DNA from 3 places in the Chryseobacterium cucumeris genome. Region 1 is predicted to be linked to each of the others. Evidence: riboswitches for the same ligand, from Rfam matches in the RefSeq annotation. Region 1 holds a riboswitch; each other region holds the start of a gene.
What was found. Region 1 has a riboswitch for S-adenosylmethionine ahead of JNG87_RS17810 (TonB-dependent receptor plug domain-containing protein). Riboswitches for the same ligand answer to the same signal wherever they lie in the genome.
Positions count from the first base shown of each region.

Region 2: it holds a riboswitch for S-adenosylmethionine, as region 1 does, so the genes downstream of both, JNG87_RS20670 (alpha/beta fold hydrolase) here and JNG87_RS17810 (TonB-dependent receptor plug domain-containing protein) in region 1, are expected to answer to the same signal.
Region 3: it holds a riboswitch for S-adenosylmethionine, as region 1 does, so the genes downstream of both, JNG87_RS03135 (SusC/RagA family TonB-linked outer membrane protein) here and JNG87_RS17810 (TonB-dependent receptor plug domain-containing protein) in region 1, are expected to answer to the same signal.

Region 1 covers NZ_CP068760.1:3,987,016-3,991,560, reverse strand. Annotated here, with positions in the region: gene JNG87_RS17815 (alpha-amylase family glycosyl hydrolase) at 1-1,324, shown strand, start outside; SAM riboswitch class I at 1,584-1,688, shown strand; gene JNG87_RS17810 (TonB-dependent receptor plug domain-containing protein) at 1,782-4,235, shown strand; gene JNG87_RS17805 (APC family permease) at 4,243-4,545, shown strand, end outside.
Region 2 covers NZ_CP068760.1:4,615,396-4,619,940, reverse strand. Annotated here, with positions in the region: gene JNG87_RS20680 (OsmC family protein) at 1-232, shown strand, start outside; gene JNG87_RS20675 (MGH1-like glycoside hydrolase domain-containing protein) at 310-2,925, opposite strand; SAM riboswitch class I at 3,114-3,221, shown strand; gene JNG87_RS20670 (alpha/beta fold hydrolase) at 3,282-4,220, shown strand; gene JNG87_RS20665 (ACT domain-containing protein) at 4,226-4,545, shown strand, end outside.
Region 3 covers NZ_CP068760.1:697,773-702,317, forward strand. Annotated here, with positions in the region: gene JNG87_RS03130 (RagB/SusD family nutrient uptake outer membrane protein) at 1-217, opposite strand, end outside; gene JNG87_RS03135 (SusC/RagA family TonB-linked outer membrane protein) at 236-3,169, opposite strand; SAM riboswitch class I at 3,253-3,351, opposite strand; gene JNG87_RS03140 (type II 3-dehydroquinate dehydratase) at 3,596-4,003, shown strand; gene JNG87_RS03145 (hypothetical protein) at 4,068-4,505, shown strand.

The DNA of each region.
Region 1 (4,545 bases):
TAACGATTTTAACCATACCAGCCTTTCAACGCAATATTATGTTGAAAGATGTCTTGAGCAATGGCTGACTGAATATCACATAGACGGATTCCGTTGGGATTTAACCAAAGGATTTACGCAAAGCTGTTCTGAAAATGATGAGGCCTGTACCAATGCCTACCAGCAGGACAGAGTGGATATCATGAAAAATTATGCTGATAAACAATGGGCCATTGATCCCAATTCTTATATGATCTTCGAACACCTTGGAACTGATGCAGAAGAACAGCAATGGGCGAATTACAGAATAGCAGAAGGAAAAGGCGTTATGCTTTGGAATAAACAGACAGATCCTTACAATCAGAATACGATGGGATATAAGGAAAACAGCAATTACGACCGAATGAACCACAGTCTTCACGGATTTACCAATATGAGTGCCGTAGGCTATGGAGAAAGCCACGATGAAGAAAGACTGATGTTTAAAAACCTCGCATACGGTGCAGCGAACGGAAGCTATGATGTAAAAAACCTGAATACCGCTCTTGAAAGAATGAAAACATTCGGGGCCACGTTCTTTACTATCCCTGGTCCGAAAATGATCTGGCAGTTTGGAGAATTAGGATATGAATTCAGCATCAACAGATGTGCAAACGGTACGATAGACAGCGGATGCAGAACCGATGAGAAACCTGTTGCATTTACGCTCGGATATGATACTGATCTGAATAGAAAGGCGGTCTACGATACATGGGCTAAAATCATCAACATCAGAAACAGTCATCAGGTCTTTAAATCGAAAACCTATAGTATAGAATCCAACAATCTTACGAACGACCCCAATGGTCTGATCACAAGAATTTATGTATATGATGCCTCTATTACAACAGGAATAAAGAATGTTGTCGTATTGGCCAATTACACGACTTCCGCACAGAATGTAGTGCCTTATTTCCCTTACACAGGTCAATGGCAGAATCTGATGGACAACAGTATTTCAAATGTAGCTTCCACAACAGCTCCAATCACTTTACAATCGGGAGAATTTAGAATCTTTGGTAATTACGCTGGTGCTTTGTCAACAGCAGATGTCAATGCCGCCAACAAATTATCTCTTCAGATTGCAGATAATCCTGTCCGAAATGGAATCGCTAAACTGGTTTTCAATAAAGCAAAAAATGGGGAAATTTCAATTTTTGATATGACCGGTAAAAAACTGGATACTTTCAAACTCGATAAAGAGAGCGGAACTTATAATTTGAAGGTTGATTATCCGGCAGGCACGTATCTTGTGCAGTTGAAATCAGATACAGGAATAGCCATTCAAAAGATGATTATTAAATAAAACAAAAGATTTAGTTGTCTAGACTTATAAAAAATATTTAATATCTTAAAAACCATTAAGAAGGTTTAAGAAATAAAGTATAGTTAAGGTTAATCATTCTGATTTTTAAGTTTCTCTTAATCCTCTTAAACTCTTATTAAATCTTAATGGTTCAAAAATAAAAAGTTTAAACAAGTTCCATACAAAATAAAAGGCAAATTTGCAGATCAGCAGATTTGCTTTTTTTGTAAGTTCAGAAAAATAGTCTACTTTTGCAGTAGATTTATCAAGAAAGGTGGAGGGATTTGGCCCGGTGAAACCTTAGCAACCTGCACAATTCCAGCGTGTAAAGGTGCTAATTCCAACCCTTTGGGAGAGATAATTGAAGTCAATACTCTATATGAATTCCATTTCTTGAAGTCTTGTGTATCTGCGGAAAGATCCGTCAGATTGGTAGTATTAATTGGCAAGAACAAAAATGAAAAAATTAAGCACAGCTGTACTATTGCTTGGAGCAATTCTGGTAGCTGCTCAGGAAAGTGAGGAAAAAGGAAAACAGATCGAAGATATTATCATCGTCGGAAACCGTAATGTCAAAAGAACAAAGCTGGAGACACCGGTTCCTGTAGATGTAATTAATATTGACAAAATCCAGAGAAGTTCTCCCCAAATGACTGCTCAGGATCTCCTTAATTATGTGATTCCGTCGTTTAATGCAGTGAGGCAGTCTGCTTCTGATGGCACAGAGCATATTGATCCCGTAACATTAAGAGGAATGGGCCCTGATCAGGTTCTCGTATTGCTTAACGGAAAAAGAAGACATACAACCTCATTGGTCAATTATCAGAATACTGTAGGAAATGGTTCCGTAGGAACAGATTTGAGTACCATTCCCGTAATTGCTATTGATAGAATAGAAGTGTTAAGAGACGGAGCTGCTGCACAATATGGTTCTGATGCTATTGCCGGAGTGATCAACATAATTCTTAAGAAAAATGCCGGAGCTTCAGCAAGCCTTACTTACGGATTAAGTGGAAGAAATGATGGAGATACGTATCAGGCAGGAGTCAACTACGGAGCTTCATTAGGAAAGGAAGACGGTTATATCAATCTTTCCCTGCAATTAAGCCACAGAGGAAAAACTACAAGAACTCAAAATCACGATCTGGATATTTTCGGAGATAATTTTGCGTATGAATTTGCAGGTGACGCTGAAGCGGTAAAAGCAGCCAGAGCTGCGGATGATGCCGAAATTGAAAAAAGAGGATTGACCCGTGATGATTTCAATTTTCAGATCGGAGATGCCCAGATCAGACAGGGACAGTTGTTTTTCAATTCAGAATATCCTTTTAATGATCATTTTAAACTCTATTCTTTCGGAGGTTTCAGTATTAAAGAAGGAGAAGGGTTTGGTTTCAGAAGACTGCCAAGCGAAAAGTCTAATGTGGTTTCATCCATTTATCCGAACGGTTTTCAGGCGGTTCTTGGGTCTCAGGTATATGATGTTTCCTATGCTGTAGGTGCAAAATATAATGTTAACAACTGGCTATTTGACCTTAGTAATACATTCGGGAGCAATACCTTCAATTATAAGGTAAGCAACACCAATAATGCTTCTCTGGGAGCAAAATCACCCACAAGTTTTTATGCAGGCGCCCATAGTTTCCTTCAGAATACCATTAATCTTGATGTTTCTAAAAATATAAACCGTTTCAATATTGCGTTCGGTGGTGAGTTCAGGTTTGAACAATACCAGATTAAAGCGGGTGACGAAGCATCCTATACCCAATATGACATCGATGGAAATGTAGCTACTGAAGGATCAACAGTACTTGGTGCGGGAGGATCTCAATCCTTTATTGGATTTTCTCCCAACAATGCCTTGAAGAAAGACAGGCATTCCACCGCAGTATATGCAGATGTTTCCTATGATTTGGATAAAAAACTGAATATTGATGCTGCTGCCAGGTTTGAAAATTATTCAGATTTCGGAAACACCTTGAATGGAAAACTCGCGGTACGATATGAGTTTGTAAAAAACTATGCGGTAAGAGCCGCTGTTGGGACAGGATTCAGGGCTCCTTCACTTCAGCAGCAGTATTTTAATAATTCCTATGCAGATATTTCTACTTCCGGTTCAAAGATTGTTACCAAAGGAATATTCAGCAACGATAGTGAAGCTGCCAGAATTCTTGGATTTGATAAACTCAAGCAGGAAACTTCTGTCAATGCAAGTGCCGGATTGACGTTAAAACCATTAAAAGGACTGTTCATTACAATAGATGGCTATTTTATTAAAGTAAAAGACAGAATAGTTATTACAGGTAATATTACAGATCCAAGATTATCAAATCCTGCTGTAGTTGGGCATGGAAATGAAGTAGAAAGCGGAAGATTCTTCGCCAATGCTATTGATACAGAAACGAAAGGAGTAGATGTAGTGGTTTCCTATGACTGGATTCTTGGGAATGGAAAATTAAATATGAATCTTGCCGGAAACTATACGGAAACAAAAATCACAGATTTTCATTTTCCTGAAAACTTAGGAACGCCTCAGGATCAGTTTTTTGGTCCCGATCAGATCAATATCATTGAAACACTGTCTCCAAAAACAAAAGCTTCATTAGGATTAAATTATGGAATAGGAAAATTCAGTTTTCTCGTAAGAAATACCTATTTTGGTAAGGTAATAAGAGATGGTTATCCGTTTGGAGACGTGCAGGAATTCTCACCAAAAGTAGTGACAGACATCAGCGTTGGGTATGATATCACCAAAAGTATCAATTTTACAGTAGGGGCCAACAATATATTTGATGTCTTTCCGGACCGCCAGATTTATAAAAATTCATATTATGGAGTATTCAAATATGCGCCTGTGCAGATGGGAACGCTGGGGAATTATTTCTTCGGAAGGCTTAATTTTAATTTTTAATCATTAAATGAGTACTGCCTCACATCAGATTGGCTGGAAAACAGCCGCAGCCATCGTCGTTTCCAATATGATCGGAACAGGGATTTTTACCACCCTGGGATTTCAGCTTTCCGATATTACCAACACCTACAGTATTTTCCTGCTATGGAGCATCGGAGGGGTTCTCGCTTTGTTTGGGGCATTTTGCTACGCAGAATTGGGTTCCCATTTTAAAGGAAACGGAGGCGATTTTATTTATCTTAAAGAAACCTATCATCCGATTTTCGGATATCTCATAAGCTGGATTTCGCTCATCATAGGATTTTCCTCT
Region 2 (4,545 bases), 630 kb from region 1:
TCAGGAGATCAGAAGCTTTCAGGCAGAGGTAGAAGGAGAAAGAGTACAGGTAGAAGATGCAAAACCATTTAAATCGATTAACGTAAAATTCCTTCTGGAAGGAGAAATTGATCCTAAAAAAGCATTAAAGGCTGCAGAACTTTCTTTTGAAAAATACTGCTCTGTATCAAAAACGTTAGAACCGAATGTAGAAATCGGATACGAAGTCTATGTGAACGGAGAAAAAATTTAATCTCTTATATAAAATAACAAAAGCCGGATGTTTCATCCGGCTTTTATTATTACTCATTACCAATTACTCATTGCTTATTAAAAGGTGAGTCTTGGCTTTATCAGTTTCGCTACAGTAGCAGTCCATCCTGTTTGATGGGAAGCACCCACACCACGGCCGTTATCACCATGGAAATATTCAAAGAACGTAATATAATCTCTGAAGTGTTCATCATAATTGAACTTGGGATTGCCTCCGTTGAACGCCCTTTGGCCATGTTCATCCTTTAAAAATATTGAGCAGAGTCTTTTGCTGATATTCTGGGCTACTTCATCCAGGTTTCTTTTATCACCGCTTCCCGTTGGGAATTCTACTTTCAGACTGTTTCCATAATAATAATGGAAGCGCTGCAGGCTTTCAACAATCAGGAAATTGATAGGAAACCAGATGGGGCCGCGCCAGTTGCTATTTCCGCCAAACATTCTGCTGTCACTTTCTGCAGGCGTATAGTATACCATATTTTCAGACCCATGTACAGAGAATACAAACGGATTTTCTTCGTATACCTTAGACATAGCACGTATTCCGTAAGAACTCAGGAACTCATTTTCATCAAGCATTCTGGTCAGAACTTTTGTCAGTCTGTTTTTACGAAGTATGCTCATAAGGTGTTTTCGTCCGTGTCCTTCCTCGTCCCAATGGGAAACGAGTTTGGTAAGCTCCGGTTTATTTTTTAAGATCCACTCCATTCGGGTCCTGAAATTCGGCATCTTTTCCAGTAAGCGATGGTCTACAATTTCAACAGCAAACATAGGAATCAAACCAACAATACTTCTTAACCTCAAAGAAACACTGTCTCCGTTTCCAAGCTGCAATACATCATAGAAAAATCCGTCTTCTTCATTCCAAAGCCCTTTTGTGCCTTCACCAAGATTTTCCATAGCCTCAGCGATATAAAGATAATGTTCAAAAAACTTGATGGCCATATCTTCATATACCTGATAATACTGGGCAAGCTCCATTGCAATACGCATCATATTCAATGCATACATGGCCATCCAGCTGGTTCCGTCTGCCTGTTCAAGATGCTGTCCGTCCTTTAGTTCCATATTCCGGTCAAAAGCTCCGATATTATCAAGACCAAGAAACCCTCCACCAAAGATATTTTTTCCGTTTTTATCCTTTCGGTTCACCCACCAGGTGAAATTAAGAAGCAGTTTCTGGAAAACTTTCTCTAAAAATAATAAATCCGGTTTTCCGTTATTTTTTTCATCAATTTTAAAAACACGGAAACAAGACCATGCGTGTACCGGCGGATTCACATCACTCATATTCCACTCATAGGCAGGAAGCTGTCCATTGGGATGCATGTACCATTCCTTAGTAAGAAGTAAAAGCTGTCCCTTGGCAAATTCCGCATCAATGATGGAAAAAGGAACACAATGAAACGCCAGATCCCATGTGGCATACCATGGATATTCCCATTTATCGGGCATAGAAATAATATCCTTATTATGGAGATGATTCCATTCCGTATTTCTTACATATTCATTGAAATTTCTTGGGGCTTCAAAGTTGGGATCACCTTTCAGCCATTTTCCGATATTATAATGATAGAACTGCTTATTCCAGAGAAGTCCTGCAAAAGCCTGTCTCTGTACATTTCTCTCATCTTCGTTAACGGTATCATTCTGAATTTCCTGATAAAACTCTTCAGCTTCAGCCTGCCGGGTATTGAAAATTTCATCAAAGTTTTCAAAAGGATTATCATTTTCCTCAGGACATAATCTGAAATCAAAAACCTTTGATTCTCCGGCTCCGATAAGCTCATCGATCAGGAAAGAAGCTTTTGTCCCTTTCTTTGCGGGATTAATCGTATTTGCCTGGTGGGTAATAAAATGATTGATGCCATCTTTGAAATATGTATTTTCACCTGCAGGAGCTCCGTAAAGCTTAGAAGTATTGGTTTCATTATCACAAAATACGCTTTGTGCATTGGTATTTCGGGAATAAAGTTTTTTAATGGAGATACTGTCGTGTCCAATATTGATACTTCCGTCATGAGAAGCATTAAGCTCTGCCTTATAGGTGTTGTATCCCCATTTCCAGTTGTTTCTGAACCATACAGTAGGCGCTACCAGAATAGGTGCTTCATGCTGACTTCGGTTACAGACCGTTACTCTGGCAAGAATATCATTGTGATCGGCCTTGCAATATTCAATGAAAATATCAAAATATTCATCATTATCGAAAATTCCGGTATCGAAAATTTCATATTCCGGTTCCTTTTTACTGCGTCTTCCGTTTTCTGCAACAAGTTCATCGTAAGGAAATTCATTGATGGGATATTTATAAACCATTTTCATATAACTATGAGTAGGTGTATTATCCAGATAATAAAAGATTTCTTTGATGTCTTCCCCATGATTACCCTGAGGATTGCTCAAACCAAAGAATCGTTCCTTTACCATTTTGTCTTTCTTGTTCCAGAACGAAAAAGCAAAACATAAAAGCTGCTTTACATCAGAAATTCCGGCAATACCTTCTTCACCCCAACGGTAGGCATAGCTTTCTGCATTATTATGGTTGGTAAAATTCCAGGCATTCCCGTTCGGGCTATAATCTTCGCGTACATTTCCCCACTGCCGGTTGCTTACATAAGGTCCCCAGTTTTTCCATTTGGTATCTTGTAATCTATCTTTTTCGGCGGTCATATCTCATCACTTTTCCATACGAAGTTAGTTTTTTTGAGAAGTAATTCCAATTTTTTTCATCTGAATAATTATTAATATACTCTTGGAATACTTGTATTTAAGGGCTTTTTTAAATATTAAAATAATTTTTTTTTGAAATTAAAAGAAAAGAACTACCTTTGCACCATTCGTTCATTCAAATATTGAAAATGTTATCAAGAAAGGTTGAGGGATTAGACCCTATGAAACCTTAGCAACCCTTTGCGCAAGTAAAGAAGGTGCTACGTTCTACCAAAATAATTTTGGACAGATAACTTACTGAAGTTCTTTTCAGCCATTTCCTGTGGCATTTTCAATTGTATTAAAATTTAATAGAATTGAAAACAGAACTAAACTATATTAATCTTACGTATCAAACTCATTCCCAAAAGGAATACCATATCTCATTAAGCTATCAGCTTTTTGGGAAAGATCTGTTTACAGCCCCTGTTGTCTTAATCAATCATGCTCTTACCGGAAATTCAAACGTATCCGGAGAAAAAGGCTGGTGGAAACAGCTGGTGGGAAAAAATCAGATTGTTGATACCGATCAATATACCGTTCTGTGCTTCAATATACCAGGAAACGGATACGACGATTTTTTAATTGAAGATTATGAAGACTTTACTCCTTCAGATATCGCTGCGATATTTCTGAAAGGACTTGAAGTTTTACAGATCAAAAATTTATATGCCATTATAGGAGGCTCTCTGGGAGGAGGTATTGCCTGGGAAATGCTTGCCCAGCAGCCGGATCTTGCTGAGATTTTTATTCCTATTGCCTGCGATTACAGAACACACGACTGGCTTCATGCACAGTGTCTGGTTCAGAAATTTTTATTAAATGATAAGGAAGAACCATTACAGAAAGCAAGAATTCATGCCATGTTGTGCTACAGAACACCGCAGTCGCTCAATGACAGATTTCAAAACCAATATAATCAGGACAAACAACGCCTGGAATCAGAAGACTGGCTGGTTTATCATGGTAATGCACTAAACGAAAGATTTAGTTTAAAAGCTTACAAATTGATGAATCATCTCTTGATGAATATAAATGCTGCTGATACAGCACTGGAGAACATACAGGCACGAATGCACATGATCTCCGTAGATACAGATTTATTTTTCCCGGCTTCTGAAATCCGAATGTGTTTTGAAAACTTAAAAGAGAAAAATAAAGATGTTTCTTATCACGAGATCCAATCTATACACGGGCATGATGCCTTCCTAATGGAATATCAACAATTAAATAATATCATTAAAAACATTTTATAGAAGTAATGAAAAATGCTAACGAAATAAAATTTTTGAAGAACAGATCAATCGTTAAATTTGAAGGAGAAGATTTCCTGGGAGAAATCGGGATTGACGGACGAATTTTTAAAGCGCTTACTTTGGCGCGTATCAGTGTAGGAGTAATCTCTCAGCAGGCCGTAGAAAACGGAATTTCTATCCTGGTTCATGAAAATGATGCAGAGAAGGCAGTGGCTTGTCTTATCGATGAATTTGAAGCAGAAAGAAAGTCAGGAAAAGTTTCCCAGATCTATAGTATCAATAATGTTTCTGTCATTGGTTTTGTAGCAGAAGATTTTAATAAAGT
Region 3 (4,545 bases), 1.5 Mb from region 1:
CTCTCAACACAGTGGAATACCCGATATTGGCATAGGTTGTTCCGTCATTATTAAACTTTGCCCAGGTACCGTTCACTACCGTCTCAGCACTTTCGGCTGTTTTGAAAACTTCTACACTGCTGGCCTGATCAGTAGGAGCTGTATCCAGCTCGCTTTCGCAGCTTGCCAACGACAAAAATCCGATAAGAGCAAATGATATATATTTTAATTGTTTCATTGTTTCAATTTTAAAAGGTTAAAGAGTTGCCTGAAGACCAAAAGTGATCGTTCTCATGGCAGGATATCTGTAATACGTGGTTCCGTCCAAAGCCTGCTCAGGATCCATTCCTTTATGTTTATAGAATGTGAGAAAGTTTTCTGCCTGGATATAAATTCTGAATTTTTTCAATCCTATTTTCTCAAAATAATCTTCAGGAAGTGTATATCCCAAGCTTACATTTTTAAGTCTAGCATAAGTACCTGAATACAGGAATCTTGAAGACGTTGATGTCCAGTTATTTGTTGTTGTGCTCAATGCGGGAACATCTGTATATGGATTATCCGGTGTCCATCTGTTCAGAATTTCAGAACTCCACGCACGTCCTCCGGCACTTCCGTTATGCATAATGGAAGTATAATCGGTATCCAGAATTTTCCCTCCGATTTTGAAGGTCAATAATCCTGAAAAATCAAAATTCTTATAGGTGATACTTGTGCTGATTCCACCTGTCAGTTTAGGCAATGCAGAACCTTGCAATAGTTTTGTCGCTTTTGAATATTCTGAAGTTGTTCCTTCCACTGAGTTTCCGCTGGCATCAGTAGAAACTGTTTTCCACAATGGCTTTCCATTGCTTGGATCTACTCCAACCCATTCAGGAATAAAGAAATCGTACACAGAACCTCCAACCGTTAACAGCTTGGTTCCTACTACAAGAGAACCGCCAGGTAATTTTGTGACTTTATTGTTTAAAGTACTTAAGTTCACATCTACATTCCACTGGAAATTATCATTCTTAACCGGTGTTGTAAATAATGAAAATTCAAATCCTGTATTCTGAATGGTTCCGATATTGGCAGGATAATCACTGATTCCCAGCGATGGTGCCACCGGCATATTAAACAGAAGATCCTGGCTTTTTCTTTTGAAATATTCGATATTCCCTTTAACCCGGTTATTCAGAATCGCGAATTCCAATCCCACATTTAAGTTAAGGTTGGTTTCCCATTTTACATTATTGGTAGACGTTTTCTCCAATGTTGTTCCAGGTTCTCCGCCAAGGCTGATAAATCTGTACAGCTCCTGATAAGCATAATAAAGCGGCTGCCCGTTAGGTCTAAGTAATTTATCATTTCCCTGTCCTCCATAGCTGGCACGCAATGTCAACTGATTGAAAACATTCAGGCTTTTAATAAATTCCTCATTCGAAATTTTCCATGAACCTCCCACTGACCAGAATCTGCCCCATCTGTTATCTTTCGCAAATCTTGAAGAACTGTCTGCTCTTCCCGATGCAGATAAGAAGTAAGTATTATTGTAGTCATACTCTACTTTTCCAAGGAAACTCAATAAGCTTAATTTATTACTGTTTCCACTGAAACTTCCCAGCAGAGAAGCAGCATCCGGCTCATAGTAATAAGGCAGTGAAAACTGACTTCTCGTTCCTGAAATCGTCTGATAATCGTATTTATAGAATTCATGTCCTGCTAATGCATTAACATGATGCTTTCCAAACTTTTTATCATACGTCAGAATATTGCTGGTTGTATAGGAAAGTGTTCTGGTATTGGTCTTCGTCACCGAACCTCCGATTTCCGCACCTTGACCAAGTAATGGATTTGAATAATAATGTCCGTTATAATTCACCAGATCAACAGAGAAGCTTGTCTTGAATTTTAACTCCGGCAAGAAGGTGAATTCCATGAATCCTTTTCCTGAAAAGTTATCTTCTTTATTTTCGTTTTTGTCCAATGGCAGGGTTGCAGCCGCATTTTGGTTCTGAAGTGCATTCGTAGGCCTGTATTTTCCAAAATCATAGATCGGATTTCCGTCGGCATCCAAAACGTAAGTGCCGTCTGCATTTCTTTCATAATAAGGATAGAATGAAGGAATGAACCTTGCCGCATTGATGATATTACTCGCTTTTGAATCCGAAGAAGTAGGCGCCTGCTGAATACTGTTCGTATAGCTTAAGTTGACTCCAACATTCAGCCATTTTTTAACTTCGGAATTAATTTTCAGCCTGGTATTATATCTTTTAAAACCAGATTCAATGGCCATACCTTTGTCGTCCAGATAACCAAGGGAAAAGAAGTAATTACTTTTCTCACTTCCTCCGCTGATATCAAGATCCACCTGGTTTCTTGATGCCACTCTCTGTAAAATATCTCTCCAGTCGTCATTCCAGAGTGGTGATGCCCCTGACAATAATTTTCCATCTGTTCCCACCGGTTTTGGATAAGCAGTTCCATATGGGTTAATTCCAAGATTAGAAACAAGATTATCTGTTGCCATCTGAGCAGCCTGCTGAGAAGAAACTTTACCGGACTGATATCCGTTTCTTAATGCTTCCCAGTATAATTGAAAGTACTGATCTGTGTTTACCTGTTCGTAATCTTTGACAGCTCTTCCGGAGAATCCCTGGCTGATATTAAAATTAACTCTGGCTTCTCCTTTTTTCCCTGATTTTGTAGTGATGATAATAATCCCGTTGGCTCCTCTTGAACCATACAAGGCACTTGCTGTAGCGTCTTTCAAAACACTGATGGATTCAATATCACTTGGGCTGATAGAGTTAATATTTCCGTCAAAAGGAATTCCGTCTACTACGTATAAAGGATCACTGGAAGCACTGATGGAACCGATTCCTCTGATTCTGATAGTAGAAACCGCACCCGGCTGCCCTGAGGCACTGGTGGTCTGAATCCCTGCAACCTGCCCTTCCAATGCTTTGGTAATATTGGTTACAGGTCTGTTATTGATTTTATCACTGGAAATGGTGGCTACAGAACCGGTATAGCTGTTTCTTTTTGCTTTTCCGTAAGCTACCACTACGACTTCATCAAGCTCCTTTTCATGAAGACTATCTTTTTTCAGTCTGGAATTCTGTGCACTTACACTGGTGACTCCCAGAAAAAAAGCCGCAACCGGAGGTATCCAGGCTTTAGAATTAAATAAATTTTTACTAATCATAATCAATTTTATTTATCATATATTAAAATTTAACCCTTTGCAGAAAAGTCAGCAAAGGGCATCGATAAATACGATAAACCAAATGCTTATTTTTCCTTAAAAGGCTGAACGTAACACCTTGCCCTAAGGGTAGGTTGTTAAGACTTCACAGGGTCAGTTCCCTCCATCTTTCTTTATAAGCCGATCGAAATATGGTTGCAAAGCTAAAAACTTTTAGTCTACAAAACAAGTAGACTTATTATTTTTTCATGATAAATTTTTAATAATTAACATAAAATTTTAATAAAAGCCATAACAATAAGGAGTTGCAAGCTTTATCATTTATTTAAATATGACAAATATCATTGTTAAAAACTCAATTGAAACAAATCTACATCACATTGAAATTTTTGGCCATTAATTAAAAAAAGTTTTTAATTTTATGGTATGAGAGTTTTAATCATCAACGGGCCTAATCTCAATCTTTTAGGCACAAGAGAACCGGAAATCTATGGAAATGTTTCTATGGAAAGTTATTTGGAAAATTTGAAATCCGAGTTTCAGGCTCATGATATAAAATATTACCAGTCTAATATTGAAGGCGAGCTTATTAACAGGCTTCAGGAGGATGACTTCGATGCAGTAGTGATCAATCCCGGGGCTTATACTCACTATTCATATGCGATTGCAGACTGTTTAAAAAATATCAGAAAACCTAAAGTAGAAGTTCATATCAGCAATATCTATAAAAGAGAGGAATTCAGACAGAAATCTGTAACAGCAGCTAATACGGATGCAGTCTTATCAGGCTTTGGAATGGATGGGTATCGGTTGGCCTTATTAAGTTTAAAATAACTTATACTTTTTTATTTAACAACGGATTTCACAGATTTTCAAAGATGATTATGAAAAATAATTTATGAAGATAAAGGATAAGATTTACTGTAAAAGTATTGGCATATATTCCGGGCAATTAACAAAAAGAAAATCTTATATCGTTGAAGAAATAAATGCTGAAAATATAAGAATCTGGAATGATGAAGGTAAGCTCAGATGGTATTCTAAGTTTTATTTCTGCTTGGAGAAAGAACCGGAAATTATTTCCATTCATATTGATGATGAAATAGTAGAGGATACTGAATCTGCTATAGAAGTCACCATTGAATTTTCTGACAAAACAAAATATTGGATGACCTTCACTACTCCAAAGTATTTAGATAAAATATTGGACGGAAAGTCTTACTTTTCTTCAAAGCATTTTATGATTATAAAATATCTGACTGAAGAATCAATCAAATCAACAGTCCTGAAACTGGATGAACAGAATGAATTGATTGAAAGTTGTAAAAAATACTAATAAGAAAGCCTCATCAGTGATGAGGCTTTTTATATGTTAA